One region of the Streptomyces kryoterrae genome, then DNA from elsewhere that is predicted to be linked to it. Evidence: riboswitches for the same ligand, from Rfam matches in the RefSeq annotation. Region 1 holds a riboswitch; each other region holds the start of a gene.
The links. A riboswitch is a leader RNA that binds a small molecule or an ion and turns the genes downstream of it on or off. The one in region 1 is predicted to bind cyclic di-AMP.
Positions count from the first base shown of each region.

Region 1 (5,118 bases):
TGTTGAAGGCCTCGCTGTAGGCCTGGAGGTCTTCTTTCCGTTCGAGGTAGAGGCTACTCATCATCTGGTCGAGAACAACCACATCCAAGTCAGAAGTGCTCGGAAAGGAGAAGATAACGAAAGGGCCGGTGATGCCGATGTACGCCCCTGCGGCGAACGGCAGGATCTGGAGTTGCACTTGGGGCAGCAGGGCCGCTTCCATGAGGCGCCCCAGCTGACGCGTCATCACCTCTGGTCCGCCCACTTCACGGCGCAGCACCGCCTCGTCGAGGACCGCGCTCAGCGCCAGCGGCGGATCCGAACGCAGCACGTCCTGCCGGGCCAGCCGCACCTCGACCAGGGCGTCGAGCCGTGTCTCCTCCAGGCTGTCCACGGCGGCCCGGGTCATCGCGCGGGCGTACTCCGGGGTCTGCAGCAGCCCCGGTACCACCGAGGTCTCCAGCGTGCGCATCGTGCTGGCCTGCGACTCCAGGCTGATGAAATCCCGGTAGGTGGGCGGCAGTACGCCACGGTAGGCGTGCCACCAGCCGTGCTGACCGCCGTCCTCGCCGCCCGCCAGCACGAGCAGCAGCTCGCGCGACTCGCCGTCCGGGACCTCGTAGGCGTCCAGGAGTAACCGGACGTCCGCCGGTTTCACCCCGCTCGCGCCTGTCTCGATCCGGCTCACCTTCGACTGGTGCCAGCCCACCAGACGGGCCGCCTCACCGCTCGTGAGACCGGCGCTGGCGCGCAACGCGCGCAGTTCGGCACCCAGTTTTCGGCGGCGCACCGCGGGACCGTACTGCATGGGCCACTCCTTACTCCTAATGAGCCGCCGAAATACGCTCTGGGGTCGCAGAGTTCACCGCTTCGAGCGACAGATATATGCATATCTTGGTGGATCGCACCCCGTGACCGGCGCGGGAATGGCAGTCTGGCGCGAAGCACCAGTCCGGGACCGTACTCGAACCAGCCGCTCCGTGTCGGGCCGCGGTCCTGTGGGAAAGGGACGACGTCGCCATGGCAGACCACCTGGAAGCATCCGTCACTCTGCCGAGCGATCCCGCCTCGGTCTCCGCCGCCCGCGCGTATGTGACCAACGTGCTGGCGGAATGGGGCTTGTCGGGTGACACCGAAGCCGCCGACAGCATCCGTCTGATCGTCTCGGAACTCGCCACCAACGCCGTACAGCACACCTTCGGGTTGTCACCCACCTTCACGGTGGACGTCGCCCTCGACCGTGACGAACACCTGCGCATCGGAGTGACCGACAGTCACCCGCGCTTTCCCAAACGCCTGCCCGCCGCCGTGCAGCAGGACAACGGCCGAGGGATGGTCATCATCCGCTGGCTGACCGCGGAGTCGGGCGGCAGACTGCGCGTCCACCCCACCCGCGAGGGCGGCAAGACGGTGTCGATCGAACTCCCGTGGACGGTCCCGGCCAGGCCCCCGGTGACGGCGCTCGGCCAGCAGGAGCCGTAACGGTTCGCCCCTGTGCCAGGCTGCCGCTGCCGTGCGCGCGGCCGAACGCGCCCCGCAGCAGGGCTGGTGAGTTCGAGCTTCTCGGCAGGCGGGACAAGCTGCGGATGTGCTGACCCGTGCCCGTGCCCCGTGGCCCCGTGGCCCCGTGTCATCGAACCCTGAGCGTTGCCGGCGAAGTGTGAGTGAGGGGGTTGCCGGGAGCCTCCGGCCAAAAAAGGCTGATCTGGTCTGACCGCTCGCGGCACCACGTACCCGACGCCGTGTCGGTGCTGGTCGTGCTGCTGCCGACGCGTTCCCGGGTGCGGCAGGCGGTTGAGCGGTCGCCGTTGGACAGATGCCCGAGTGCGGCGAGGAAGTCGCGGAAGGCCCGGTCGGTGCGGGGGGTGTCGCGGTGGCGTCGAGGTCCATGCGGTTCGGGGTGGTGGCGGCGACGGGGCCGCCGAAACTGCGGCTACCCCGGGTGGTCTGCCGAGAGGCGGGTGGGTCGGCCCAGAGCTGAGCGCGACCGGCGGCAGCCGGTACGGCAGCAGGGCCCGGACCGCGCGTCGCGGTCCGGGCCCTGCCTCGTGCGGTGCCGCCCTGCGGCGGCGGTACGTCAGCTCTGTGCGGTGTCGTCGCCCGTCTGCCCGGCGCCCTCGGCTGCGCCTGTCTTCTCGCGCATCTTGCGCACCAGCTCCGCCTTCTGGTCGGCCGCACCCTGGCGGTCGAGGTTGCGGTGCGGACCGTTGTTCTGCCGTTCGGCGCGGGACAGCTTCTTGCGCTTGCCACCGCCCATGCCCACGGGGTTGTTGATGTTCTTGCTCACGGTCACGGGTTCTCCCGGTTTTGATGTGAAGAGATCTACGGATTCATCGGTGGGGGACGGGCGGCGACATCGAAGGACGTCAGCAGGGGCCCATCACGCTCTCACTCGTAGATCGGCGCCTGGAAGAACATGACAAAGACGTTACCCGGTTCCGTCGGCACCGCACACCAACCCTTTCGCCGCCCGGCGCCGGCCGGGCCTTCGACCAGCGCCCGGGCTCAGCCGTCTCCCTCCGGGGATCTCAGCACCCGCCGGTGGTCGCCGCCGCCCGGAGTAGGCCCAGACGGGCGTTACTGGGCCAGGCCGACTCCTTGAAGTCGTTCGGCCAAGAGAGTCCGAGATCGATCCGCTCACGGAAAGCGGGCACTCTCAGTTCCGCCCATCGGAGTGCCGCTCCCAGACGCTCCTGGCCCGGTTCAGTTCGGCGAGCCGCCGCCGGCCCAGTCTCCCCGGTCAGGAAGCAGGACCGGTCCTCTCCCGGCAGGCCGGGGTCGCGTACGCCTTGGGGATCACCGGCGGGCTGCTTCCGCGCACCGCGCTGGCCGTCGCCGGTGTGGCCGCCGTACTCACGGCGGTGCCCGCGCTCTTCCGCGCTGCAACTCCTTGGCCGGGCTTACGTGTTGTGCCTCGGGGCGCGGACGCTGTGGTCGCTCCGAGAGCCCGGGGCGGCGGTGGCCGACCAGGCGCGGACCGCCATGCGTTCGTGGCGGCAGGGCTTCGTCACCAGCGCGCTCAATCCGGAGGCGCCCATCACGTTCCTGAGTCTGCTGCCGCAGTTCGTGCCGGCGGACGGTCCCGCGCTGACCCGGACGCTGTTGCTCGTGCTCGCGCTGATCATCGTGGCGCTGGCCCCGATGGGGTTTCCGGCGGTGGCGCTCCTGGCGCCGGGCTGCAAGGCGGCTGACGGGCGTCGACGCGGAGCGTCGGCAACCGACGACGACGCGGCAGACCGGCGTGTGACACCCCGTGTCTGCGGCATGATCCGCCGGACAGGCCCTTGGCCCGTCATCGTGGTGCCGGTGACCGTCTCGACGCCTGATCCGCCGGACAGACCCTTGCGCGCTGCTCCTGCTGGAGCCACTGCTGTCGCTTCTGCCGCTGTGAGACGGGTCCCGGGCCGGGACGGCGGCTTGGCTACGGCCGCCGTCCCGCCCCGGGGAGGTCAGCTGACCCGGCCGTACCAGACGCTCTTCGTCCAGATCTTCTGGAGCTTCACGACTTCCCCGGTCTTCGGGGAGTGCCAGATCTTTCCCTTTCCGGCGTAGATGCCCACGTGGTAGACGTTCGAGCCCGAGTGGAAGAAGACCAGGTCTCCGCCCCGACGGCTCTTGGCGGCTATGTGCTTGGTCTTGTTGTACTGAGCCGCCGCCGTACGAGGCAGGGACTTGCCCGCCTTCTTGAACGAATACTGCGTGAGACCGGAGCAGTCGAACCTCTTCGGTCCCGCGGCGCCGTACTTGTACGGCGAGCCCTTCTTGGAGGCCGCGATCTGAAGTGCCTTCGTCGACGGTGCGATCGCCGCGGCTTCGGTTGCGATGCCGGGGATCACCAGGGTGCCGCCGACGGCGGCGAGGGTGAGAGCCGAGGCCGTACCGGCACGGGTCATCAGCGACGGGACACGATTGAGCGCAGACATGCGTAACCCTTCGTCAGCCGCCTGTGAAGGATGACCTGTCGGATTCGGGCTGGCGAAGTTGCCCGGCCGCTGACGCGGCTTCACCCCAAGGGCTGCTCGGCCCGGTCATGGCGTGACCGTTCCGGCGACCCGTCGTGCCTGGGTCCTCCACTCCTGCCGGTGCACATCTGTCGACCGGTCATCCGGGCGGCGGCAGGACTCGGCGTCCGCCCGGATCGCCCCGCCTCTTGTGGCGGGGGCTTGTCGTCAGGAAGGGATCTTGGCTCATGGAAGTAGGAAAATCCCAATGGAATCGGGGCTTTGTGGCGTTACTCACCGCTGGCCCATTCGGGTGGACACCCGTACCCCCGGACGACTTTCGAAGGGGGCGCGCACCCTCGGACCAGCGCTTGAGCGGTCTCGTTTCGGTTACGAACTACGCCCGTCGCGCAAGCCGAACGGGTTGATCGAGGGAGCCGCGACTACTCCAAACGGGGGATGCTGTGCAGTCACTTCCCGCCCCGTTCCGGACGGTCGGGCGCCGAGACGCTTCGGCTCGCCCGGCGCGGCTCCGTCGACCGGGTGGGTCAACTGGCGGGCTCACGCGGAACGGTGACACGCGCCGTGCGGCGCTCCCCGTCGAGGACACGCAGCGCACGCGCCAGCGTAGGGGCGTGCACCTCGGCCTCGCCCCGCTGATGCATCAACTCCAGCGCGTCCCGCAACGCCACCGCCTTAACGACCAGCGCCTGCGCGGCCCGCAGGCCGCGGTACGTGTCGCCGTGGTAGGCCGGGTTGATGCGGCCGAGCAGATCGGCCACTTCGAGGTAACGGTCGATCAACTCGCCCTCCGCGCGCGTCAGTGCGGGCAGCGGAGGCAGTTCGGGCGGAAGCATCGGCGGCTCACCTCGTGCCGGGGGCGGGGGGCGAGGACTTGCGGCTGGGCACGATCCGGTCCACCAGGCCGTATTCCAGGGCGGCTTGGGCATCGAAAATCTTGTCCCGCTCGATGTCCGCGGCGACCTGTTCCGGGCTCTGTCCGGTGTGCCGTACGAGCAGTTCCTCCAGCAGGTTACGGACCCGGCCCAACTCCCGGGCCTGAATCGCGAGATCGCTGGCCTGTCCATGGATCGGCTCGGACAGCGAGGGCTGGTGGATCAGCACCCGAGCCCCCGGCAGCGCGCTGCGCTTGCCCGGCGTGCCCGCGGCCAGCAGCACGGCCGCAGCGGAGGCCGCC
Region 1 is NZ_CM133358.1:8,792,576-8,797,693, forward strand. It holds gene ACW4TU_RS39140 (helix-turn-helix domain-containing protein) at 1-787, opposite strand, end outside; gene ACW4TU_RS39145 (ATP-binding protein) at 1,000-1,461, shown strand; gene ACW4TU_RS39150 (DUF6243 family protein) at 2,057-2,272, opposite strand; gene ACW4TU_RS39155 (C40 family peptidase) at 3,429-3,902, opposite strand; cyclic di-AMP (ydaO/yuaA leader) riboswitch at 3,906-4,085, opposite strand; gene ACW4TU_RS39160 (hypothetical protein) at 4,469-4,777, opposite strand; gene ACW4TU_RS39165 (ATP-dependent Clp protease proteolytic subunit) at 4,785-5,118, opposite strand, start outside.

Region 2 (5,118 bases), 6.3 Mb from region 1:
TCCCCGCACTCGGCGACGACATCGGGGACGTTCTCGGCCGGGACGGCGACGACCGCGAGGTCGACGGGGCCCCCGATGTCGCCCACCGATCGGTGGGCCGGTACTCCGTCGATGTCCTTCTGCTCTTCCGGGAAGGCTCTGTTGACCGCGTACAGGTCACCGGTGAAACCGGCGTCCCTGATGTGGTCGAGGACGCTGCGGCCGACCCCGCCGGGGGCGCGGCCGACGCCGATGACGGCCACGGCGCCCGGGACGAGCAGCCGCCGTACGGAGCGCGCCTCGGCCCGCTGCTCCCGCGCGCGCTGGACGGCGAGTGAGCGGTCGGTGGGCTCCAGGTCGAACTCCAGGCGTACGACGCCGTCCTCGAAGCTGCGCTTCTGGGTGTACCCGGCGTCCGTGAACACCTTGATCATCTTGCTGTTGGCCGGCAGCACCTCGGCGGCGAAGCGCCGGATGTCGCGCTCACGGGCGACAGCCGCGATGTGTTCGAGGAGGGCGGAGGCGACGCCCCGTCCCTGGTGCGCGTCCTGCACCAGGAAGGCGACCTCGGCCTCACTGGCGGGACCGGACGCGGGCAGTCCCTCGGCGTCGATTCGGTCGTAGCGTACGGTGGCGATGAACTCGCCGCCGACCGTGGCCGCGAGCCCCACCCGGTCCACGAAGTCGTGGTGGGTGAAGCGGTGGACGTCCTTTGCGGACAGGCGCGGATAGGGCGCGAAGAAGCGGTAGTACTTCGACTCGTCCGAAACCTGTTCGTAGAAGCTGACCAGCCGGTCGGCGTCGTCCGCCGTGATGGGCCGGACACGGGCGGTGCCGCCGTCGCGCAGCACGACGTCCGCCTCCCAGTGGGCGGGGTACTCGTGCCGGTCCGCCGAGTTCTGCATGCGCCCCAGAGTACGGCTCGCGTCCGACAACGTCGCGAGGCAGTCTGTGGGGGACCGAAGTCGGGCCCAGGCCGGGGTTCGAACGCGGTTCCGGGACGGGTTGCGGCCCGCCGCCCGGCACGCTTCACGCTATGGAACAATGGTCTAGACAACCCTGAGACAGTGAAGGGCAGCATCACATGGCTGAGCGCCGCGTCAACGTCGGCTGGGCGGAGGGCCTCCACGCCCGCCCCGCCTCCATCTTCGTCCGTGCGGCCACGGCCGCCGGCGTCCCCATGACGATCGCCAAGGCCGACGGCAACCCCGTCAACGCGGCCTCCATGCTGGCGGTTCTCGGCCTGGGCGCCCAGGGCGGCGAGGAGATCGTCCTCGCCTCCGAGGCAGAGGGCGCCGACGCCGCGCTCGACCGCCTGGCGAAACTGGTGGCCGAGGGACTCGAGGAACTTCCCGAGACGGTCTGAAAAGTCCGCCGGAGTCCTCAATTGACGGTGGCGGCGGACGCCACCGCATAAGCATCATCAGTACACGGTGAAGGGCCCGCCCGAATATCGGGCGGGCCCTTCATAATTCCCGGTCGCAGGCAGCAGAAATAATCTCCCGCGAATTCAACCCTCTTTGTATACGGCGCCCGTGTTAATGACGCAGGCCCGTCATGTTTACGGGATGTTGCGAAGTCCTCACACGATCCGGCCGGTCCCCGGCGCCCGGAAATCGAAGCCGGTGCGCACCGGTCGCACGCTCGGTGTGCAGCGCCGTGATCGCCCGCGCCCGCTCGCTGTCACCGCGCGCCACGGCGTCCACGATCGCCCCGTGTTCCGCCCATGACTCGACAGGGCTGGCCGGCGCCTCCACCGCGTACATCCAGGCGATCTTGTGCCGGAGCTGGGTGAGCGTCGAGGTCAGGGCGTGACTCCCGGAGGCCTGGGCGAGCGTCTCGTGGAACCAGCCCCCGAGGGAGCGCAGATCCTCGCTGTTCCCCCTCCTGGCCCGCTCCTGACCGAGCCTCACCAGGCCCCGCAGCACCTTGAGGTGGGCCTCGGTGCGCCGCTGGGCGGCCCGGGAGGCCCCCAGCGGCTCCAGGAGCATGCGCATCTCCAGCAGGTCGGAGGCCTCCTGCTCGGTGGGTTCCGCGACGCACGCGCCCGCGTGCCGTCGGGTCACCACGAAGCCCTCGGCCTCCAGGGTGCGCAGGGCCTCGCGGACGGGGACGCGTGAGACGCCGTACCGGCGCGCGAGCAGTTCCTCGGTGAGCCGGCTGCCGCGCTCGTAGACACCGGCGACGATGTCGTCCCGGATCGCCGTGCATACCGAGTGCGCCGGAATACGCATGTCCGACCTCCGCTTTAATCCCCGTGAAACGTCGACGATTGACGTGTGTTCAGTGACTCTATTGCAGAGAACCGGAATTTCCGACGGCAGGCCGGAATCCGTGGATATTTTTTGGACACACCGCCCTCCGAAACGCCGAAAGCCCCGGCTCGGGGAGCCGGGGCCACGACAAGTGGTGCGCAGGGTCGTCAGACGTTCACGCCGTGCGAGCGGAGGTAGGCGACGGGGTTGATGTCCGAGCCGTACTCCGGGGTCGTGCGCGCCTCGAAGTGGAGGTGCGCACCGGTGACGTTGCCGGTGGCCCCGGAGAGGCCTATCTGCTGGCCCGGGGTGACCGTCTGACCGACGGAGACATTGATGGACGACAGATGGCCGTACTGAGTGTATGTACCATCAATCATCTTGATCACAATGTTGTTGCCGTAGGACCCACCCCAGCCGGCCTCGACGACGGTGCCGGAGCCCACCGCTTGGACGGTGGTGCCGGACGCGGCATGGAAGTCGACGCCGGTGTGGCTGCCGGAGGACCAGAGGGCGCCGCCCGTCTTGTAACCCGTGGAGATGTACGAGCCGGCGATCGGGGCGACATAGCTGGTGAGGCGCTTGCGCTCGGCCGCACGGGCGGCACGGGCCTTCGCCTCGCGCGCCTCCTTGACCCGCTCCTCCGCCTCCTTCTGCGCGGCGGCCACGGCCCGCTCCTCGGCGGCGGCCTTCTCGGCGGCCTGCTCCTGGGCGGCGGCCTGCGCGTCGATCTGGACGGCGAGCGACTCGCCGATGGAGATCACCGGGGTGAGACCGGTCTGCTCGACGGCGGACTCCGCGGCGAGCGCCGGAGCGGCCAGGGAGCCGACGACGCCGGCGGTCGCGAGGGCCGCGACGCCGGCCGCGCGGACGGTCGTACGGGTGACAAGACTGGGGCGGCTGGGACGACGGTGCTTCCCGGTGGCGCGGGTGAACGCCATGTGGTGGTGGGTCCTTTCCTTCCTTCTCGCCTACCGGGTTAGCTGACGGGTTCGGAGCAGGAAGGTCTCCTACGGACACCCTCGCTGCACGCGCGGGCATCCGATTCACCCCAGGGACTGCACATGGTGGGTCCCCGGCTCCCCTGGCTCGCGCCGTACGGGGACTCGGCGATGACTGTCCGGTGCCGCGGGTGCGGCGCGGTGCATGACGGACAGCCGGACAGACGCTAAGCGGGACGTCTTTCAATCAACAAACCGATCACGGGATTTGTAGCGCATGCCACAGTGCAGACAGTCCACCTCTCCCTCAATACGGACAACTTGCGCATCAACATGGACAAAGGAGCCCCGGTGACGCTTTCGTCACCGGGGCCCCTTTCGTTACGCCGATGCCGCTACTCGGCGGGGACGACGGTCACTTCACCGATGCCGAGGGCCCGGACGGGCTCCTCGATCGTCGCCGCGTCACCGACGAGGACTGTCACCAGACGGTCCACCGGGAAGGCGTTCACGGCTGCCGCGGTGGCCTCCACGGTGCCGGTCGCGGCGAGCTGCCGGTACAGCGTCGCCTGGTAGTCGTCGGGCAGGTGCTGCTCGACCTGGTCGGCCAGCGTGCTCGCCACGGCCGCCGCGGTCTCGTACTTGAGCGGGGCGACGCCGACCAGGTTCTGCACCGCGACATCGCGTTCGGCGTCGGTGAGCCCCTCGGCCGCGAGGGTGCGCAGCACCTTCCAGAGGTCCTCCAGAGCAGGACCGGTGTTCGGGGTGTCGAAGGAGCCGCTGATGGCGAGCAGCGCGGCACCCGTGCCGTCCGGGGCCGAGCGCAGGACCTGGCCGAACGCCCGTACACCGTAGGTGTAGCCCTTCTCCTCGCGCAGGACACGGTCCAGACGGGAGGTGAGGGTGCCTCCGAGGCAGTACGTGCCGAGGACCTGGGCGGCCCAGACACGGTCGTGCCGGTCGGCGCCGATGCGGCCGATGAGCAGTTGGGTCTGCACGGCACCGGGGCGGTCCACGATGACGACCCGGCCGGTGTCGTCGGCGGTCACCGGCGGCACGGGCCGCGGCTCGGCCGACGAGCCCGTCCAGGCCCCCAGGGTGTCACCGAGCAGCGCGTCCAGGTCGATGCCGGTGAGGTCGCCGACGACCACGGCGGTGGCCGTGGCGGGCCGGACGTGCCTCTCGTAGAAGGCGCGTACGGCAGCCGCGTCGATCTTCGCGACCGTCTCCTCGGTGCCCTGGCGCGGACGGGACATCCGCGAGTCCGCCGGGAACAGCTCCTTGTACAGCTGCTTGGCGGAACGACGGGCCGGGTTGGCCGTCTCGTGCGGGATCTCGTCGAGCCGGTTGCGCACCAGCCGCTCGATCTCGCTGTCCGAGAACGCGGGCGCCCTGAGGGCGTCGGCCAGCAGACCGAGCGCCTTGGGGAGCCGCGACACGGGGACTTCGAGACTGAGGCGCACGCACGGGTGGTCGGCGTGTGCGTCGAGGGTGGCGCCGCAGCGCTCCAGCTCGGCGGCGAACTCCTCGGCGGAGTGCTTGTCGGTGCCTTCGGAGAAGGCCCGGGCCATGATCGTGGCCACTCCGTCGAGACCGGCCGGCTCGGCCTCCAGGGGGGCGTCGACGAGTACCTCGACGGCGACGACCTGCTGGCCCGGGCGGTGGCAGCGCAGGACGGTCAGTCCGTTGCCGAGCGTGCCGCGCCCGGGTGCCGGGAACGCCCAGGGCCTGGCCTCGCCCGCCTGGGGCTGGGGGTGGAACTCCATCGTGGCGAGCTCGGTCACTTGGCCGCCTCCTCGTCGGTGTCGGTGGCGGTGTCGGTGGCGGTGTCGGCGGTCAGGGGTTCGTAGACGAGCACCGCGCGGTTGTCGGGGCGCAGCCGGTCCTTGGCGGCCTGCTGGACCTCCTCGGCCGTCACGTCGAGCACGCGCTGCACGGCGGTC
Region 2 is NZ_CM133358.1:2,534,902-2,540,019, forward strand. It holds gene ACW4TU_RS10600 (bifunctional acetate--CoA ligase family protein/GNAT family N-acetyltransferase) at 1-884, opposite strand, end outside; gene ACW4TU_RS10605 (HPr family phosphocarrier protein) at 1,064-1,345, shown strand; gene ACW4TU_RS10610 (GntR family transcriptional regulator) at 1,518-2,213, opposite strand; gene ACW4TU_RS10615 (M23 family metallopeptidase) at 2,402-3,175, opposite strand; cyclic di-AMP (ydaO/yuaA leader) riboswitch at 3,189-3,356, opposite strand; gene ACW4TU_RS10620 (M16 family metallopeptidase) at 3,571-4,959, opposite strand; gene ACW4TU_RS10625 (M16 family metallopeptidase) at 4,956-5,118, opposite strand, start outside.
Region 2: another riboswitch for cyclic di-AMP. It lies ahead of ACW4TU_RS10615 (M23 family metallopeptidase); the one in region 1 lies ahead of ACW4TU_RS39155 (C40 family peptidase).

Region 3 (5,118 bases), 3.9 Mb from region 1:
GGTGCGGCATCCCGGCGTCCTGCTGGAGCTGCCGGTCGAGCGCGTCCTCCAGGAGCAGCGAGGCCGCGACGTACGCGCGCCACGCGCGCTGCTCCTCGGGGGTGAGCCAGCGGGTCGTCATGCGACCAGTGTAGGTTTGTTTAAAACTTGAACCAAGTCCGCCCGGTCAAGCTCGCCTCCGAAGACACCGGAAGTCCCGGAAGCGCTGGAAGAGAGTGCCCCCATGCCCCTCCCTCACGTCCTGTTGTCCGCCGCCGTCTCCCTCGACGGCTACCTGGACGACACCGGCCCCGAGCGGCTGCTCCTCTCCGGTCCCGCCGACTTCGACCGGGTCGACGAGGTACGGGCGTCCAGTGACGCGATCCTCATCGGTGCCGGCACCATCCGCGCCGACAACCCGCGGCTGCTGGTCAACTCTCCCGAGCGGCGGGCCGCGCGGCTGGCGGCCGGAAAGCCCGAGTACCCGCTCAAGGTGACGGTGAGCGGATCGGGCGAGCTGGACCCGGCCGCCAACTTCTGGCACACCGGCGGCGAGAAGCTCGTGTACACGACGGACAAGGGCGCCGAGCAGGCCCGGCGGGCGGACCTCGGTGCCGGCGTGGACATCGTCTCCCTGGGCCCGGGCGCCCTCGACTGGCGGGCCCTGCTCGAACACCTGCACGACGTACGGGGCGTAAGGCGCCTCATGGTCGAGGGCGGCGGCACCGTCCATACCCAGCTCCTCCGGCAGGGCCTCGCCGACGAACTCCAGCTCGTCCTCGCGCCCCTCTTCGTCGGCGACCCCGACGCCCCCCGCCTCTTCGGCCCCGGCGCCTACCAGGGCGGCCGGCTCCGGCTCACGGAGACCCGACGTATCGAGGACGTCGTCCTCATGACCTACGAGCCCACCGCCCCCGGCGCAGGCCCGCTCGCCTCCGCCGCCGACCGGCGCTGGCTGGCACTGGCGTGCGAACTGGCGGAGCGGTGTCCGGCGTCGAGCACGGCGTTCAGTGTCGGGGCGGTGGTGGTGGCCGCCGACGGTACGGAACTGGCGCGCGGCTACTCACGGGAGGGCGGCGACCCCGTCGTGCACGCGGAGGAGGCGGCGCTCGCCAAGCTCGACCCGGCCGACCCCCGGCTCCAGACGGCCACCGTCTACAGCAGCCTCGAACCCTGCGCCCGGCGCGCGTCCCGCCCGGCACCGTGCGCCCGGCTGATCCTCGACGCGGGCGTCCGCCGGGTGGTGACCGCCTGGCGTGAGCCGGACACCTTCGTGGTGGCGGCGGACGGGAACGGGCTGCTCGCGCAGGAGGGCGTCGAGGTCGTCGTACTCCCCGAGTGCGAGGAGCGCGCCAAGGCTCCCAACGCCCACCTCGCGGGCTGACGATCAAACGTGGTGATCGGCGTCCCGCGGATGGCGTATAGTTGCATTCAACGGCGCGGGGTGGAGCAGCTCGGTAGCTCGCTGGGCTCATAACCCAGAGGTCGCAGGTTCAAATCCTGTCCCCGCTACTAAAGGCCCAGGGCCGGAAACCAGGAAACTGGTTTCCGGCCCTGAGTCGTTTCCTCGGGGCGTTTCCCCGAGTCGTTTCTTAGCCCGGTCGGTCCACCTGGCTCGCCCGCCGCACCCGCCCCCGGAAACCTGGTCGGGACGGACAGGCCGTGGTGAGCCGGCGGGAGACGAGACGCGTGGGACGGTCGGGGCACTTCCTGGACCCGGCAGCGGGCGAGCCGGAAGAAAAGGCCATCTCCCGGGTGCGGACCCTCGTCCGTGTCCTGCCCGCACTCCTGATCCTCACCGGGATCGTCTACGACTACGCGACCCCGCGTCACCTCACCGCCATCCCCTTCTTCACGGCCGCTCCGCTCATCGCCGCCCCGCTCTCCTCCCTGCGCACCACGGTGGTCACCGGCGCCGCGGCACTCTTCGCCGAGTACGTCGTCCACCTCCGCTTCGGGTTCAGCGCGGACGCCGACTCGATCACCGAGACGGTCACCGTGGCCACGGTCGCCGTCCTGGCCGCCGTCATCAACCGGATGGTGCGCCGGGGCGACCGGCGCCTCGCCTCGGCCCGCGAGATCGCCGAGGCCGTGCAGCGCGCCGTACTGCCCGAACCGGAGGCACGCATCGGCGGGTTCGAGATCGCGGCCCGGTACGAGGCCGCCCACGAGGGCGCCTTCATCGGCGGCGACCTGTATGCCGTGCAGGACACCACGTACGGCGTACGGGTCGTCCTCGGGGACGTGCGGGGCAAGGGGATGGGGGCGGTGGCGGCGGTCGCCGTCGTCATCGGGGCGTTCCGGGAGGCCGCCGAACAGGAAGCGACCCTGGAGGCCGTCGCCCAGCGGCTGGAACGGGCCCTCGCCCGCGAGGGCGCCCGGCGCGACGGGCTGGAGGCCGCCGAGGGTTTCACCACCGCCGTCCTCGCCGAACTCCCGCACGGCGACGGGATCGTACGCATCCTCAACCGCGGCCACCCCCCGCCCCTGCTCCTCGCCGCCGACGGCACCCTGCGCATCCTCGACCCGTCCGCGCCCGCGCTGCCGCTCGGCATGGGCGACCTCGGCACCTGGCCCGACCGCACCGAGGAGACCCCCTTCCCCGGCGGCGCGACGCTGCTCCTGCACACCGACGGGCTCTCCGAGGCCCGCGACGAGCACGGCACCTTCTTCGACCCGGCCGACCGCCTCACGGGCCGCGTCTTCCGCGCCCCGGCCACCCTGCTCGCCACCCTCGCGGACGAGGTGCGCCGGCACTCGGGTGGCGGGACGACGGACGACATGGCGCTGCTCGCCGTACGACGGCCGTGAGGCCGGTTCTCATCGGTTGTCACCGAAGGTGAGCGAACGCTCTCTCTCCGCCTCTCTCCGCGCAAGATCTGACACACAGTCAATACTCAGGAGTCACTTGCGTCATGGTCAACTCGCCCGATTTTCACCGGTGGTGACCCAGAAAGTCCTCAGGAAAAGGATTAATGATCAACGGGAACAGCTTGGAATCAGGTGGCCAGGTCTATTAACGTTCGATAACGCAGCGCGGTAGTCCCAGCCGACACAAGAGTCGGCTCCGTGCGCACGTGCCTAATCCCGCAAGGGAACCGGGGAACCACCACCTTGGGGTGAATCGCTCGTCCGCCTCCGTGGCAACACGGCAGGTATACGCGCGTAGGAGACCTTCCTGCTCCGAACCCGTCAGCTAACCCGGTAGGCGAGAAGGAAGGAAAGGAGCACGCCCACGTGGCGTCAAACCCGGCTGCCCCAGAGGCCCCGTTCGTGCCGAGTCAGCGCAGCAGCGAGACCGAGGCGGGCAAGATCCCGACCTTCGGCCTCGGCGGTCGGCGCACCGACGAGGGCCCCTGGGAGGAGTGGAATCCCACCGCGGACTCCACCCGACCCGTTCGCGGCCGGCACCGCGTCGGCAAGCAGCGCGGCGGAGGACTCGCCCGCAGCTCCACCGTTCTCGGCGTCGGCGTCATAGCCGCTGTCGGCGGGGCCGGCATGGCCACCGCGCAGACCGGCAAGCCGCCGGTCTCCATCTCCATCCCCGACCTGCCCTCGGTCGGCTCGCCCTTCACGCACGACGACTCGGACGACGAGCCCAAGGGCTCCGCCACCGCGCTCAGCAGCGTCGGCGTCACCTCCGAGGAGACCCAGCAGGGCACCAGCGACGCCGGCGAGGCCCTGCGCGCCCGCATCATCCTCCAGGCCGAGCAGCAGAAGGACCAGGCCGAGGCCAAGGTCCAGCAGGCCGCCCAGGACACCGCCGCGAAGAAGGCCGCCGCCGAGGCCGCCAAGGTGAAGCGGGAGGCCGCCGCGAAGGTCGCCGCCGAGAAGAAGAAGGTGGCCGAAGCGGCCAGGGCGAAGCTGGAGGCCGCGCGTCTCGTCGAGCTCGCCAAGCAGTACACGCTGCCGACCTCGTCGTACACGATCACCTCGACGTTCGGCCAGGCCGGCTCGCTGTGGTCCTCCGGCTACCACACCGGTCTCGACTTCGCCTCGCCCACCGGCACGCCGATCAAGGCCATCCACAGCGGCACCATCACCGAGGCGGGCTGGAGCGGCTCCTACGGCTACCGCACCATCCTCACCCTCGACGACGGCACCGAGCTGTGGTTCGCCCACCAGTCGTCGATCAACGTCAGCGTCGGCCAGAAGGTCGCCACGGGTGACGTCATCGGCCGCGTCGGCGCCACCGGCAACGTCACCGGGGCCCACCTCCACCTGGAGGTGCACACCAGCAGCTCGGACAGTGCCGGGATCGACCCGATGGCGTGGCTGCGGAGCATGGGCCTGAACCCGTAGGAGACACCCTTCCGGTACCGGCGGTCCTGACCTCGGGGCTGCCGGTCCGGCTTTTACACGAACTTCGTGAACCCGCCGGAATCAGGTCCTCCGTGGCGCGCGTTGACGATGAGCATGACTGCACTCCGCAAGCTCGGATCATCGGACCTAGAGGTCTTCCCGCTCGCCCTCGGCGGCAACGTCTTCGGCTGGACCGCCGACGAGACGCAATCCTTCGAGGTGCTCGACGCGTACGCCGCGGCCGGCGGCAACTTCCTCGACACCGCCGACTCCTACTCGGCCTGGATCGACGGCAACAAGGGCGGCGAGTCCGAGACCATCATCGGCAACTGGCTGAAGGCGCGTGGCAACCGCGAGGACATCGTCGTCGCCACGAAGGTCAGCCAGCACCCCGACTACCCCGGCCTGTCGGGCGCCAACATCAAGGCCGCCGCCGACGCCTCCCTGAGCCGCCTCGGCACCGACCACATCGACCTCTACTTCACGCACTTCGACCAGCCCGAGGTGCCCGTCGAGGAGATCATCGGCGCCCTCGACGAACTGGTGACCGCGGGCAAGGTGCGGTACATCGCCGCCTCCAACATCTCGCCCGAGCGGCTCCAGGACTCCCTGGACTTCTCCGACCGCGAGGGCCTGGCCAAGTACGTGGCCATCCAGCCCCACTACAACCTGGTCTCCCGCGACACCTACGAGGGCCCGCGACGCGACATCGCCTCCCGTACGGGCCTCGCCGCCGTCCCGTACTACGCGCTGGCCTCCGGCTTCCTCACGGGCAAGTACCGCGCCGGTACGGCCGTCGAGAGCCCGCGTGCGGGAGGCGCCGTCCGGCACCTGGAG
Region 3 is NZ_CM133358.1:4,857,965-4,863,082, reverse strand. It holds gene ACW4TU_RS21010 (MarR family winged helix-turn-helix transcriptional regulator) at 1-121, opposite strand, end outside; gene ACW4TU_RS21005 (dihydrofolate reductase family protein) at 224-1,363, shown strand; tRNA gene ACW4TU_RS21000 (tRNA-Met) at 1,418-1,491, shown strand; gene ACW4TU_RS20995 (PP2C family protein-serine/threonine phosphatase) at 1,669-2,790, shown strand; cyclic di-AMP (ydaO/yuaA leader) riboswitch at 3,048-3,205, shown strand; gene ACW4TU_RS20990 (M23 family metallopeptidase) at 3,217-4,281, shown strand; gene ACW4TU_RS20985 (aldo/keto reductase) at 4,396-5,118, shown strand, end outside.
Region 3: another riboswitch for cyclic di-AMP. It lies ahead of ACW4TU_RS20990 (M23 family metallopeptidase); the one in region 1 lies ahead of ACW4TU_RS39155 (C40 family peptidase).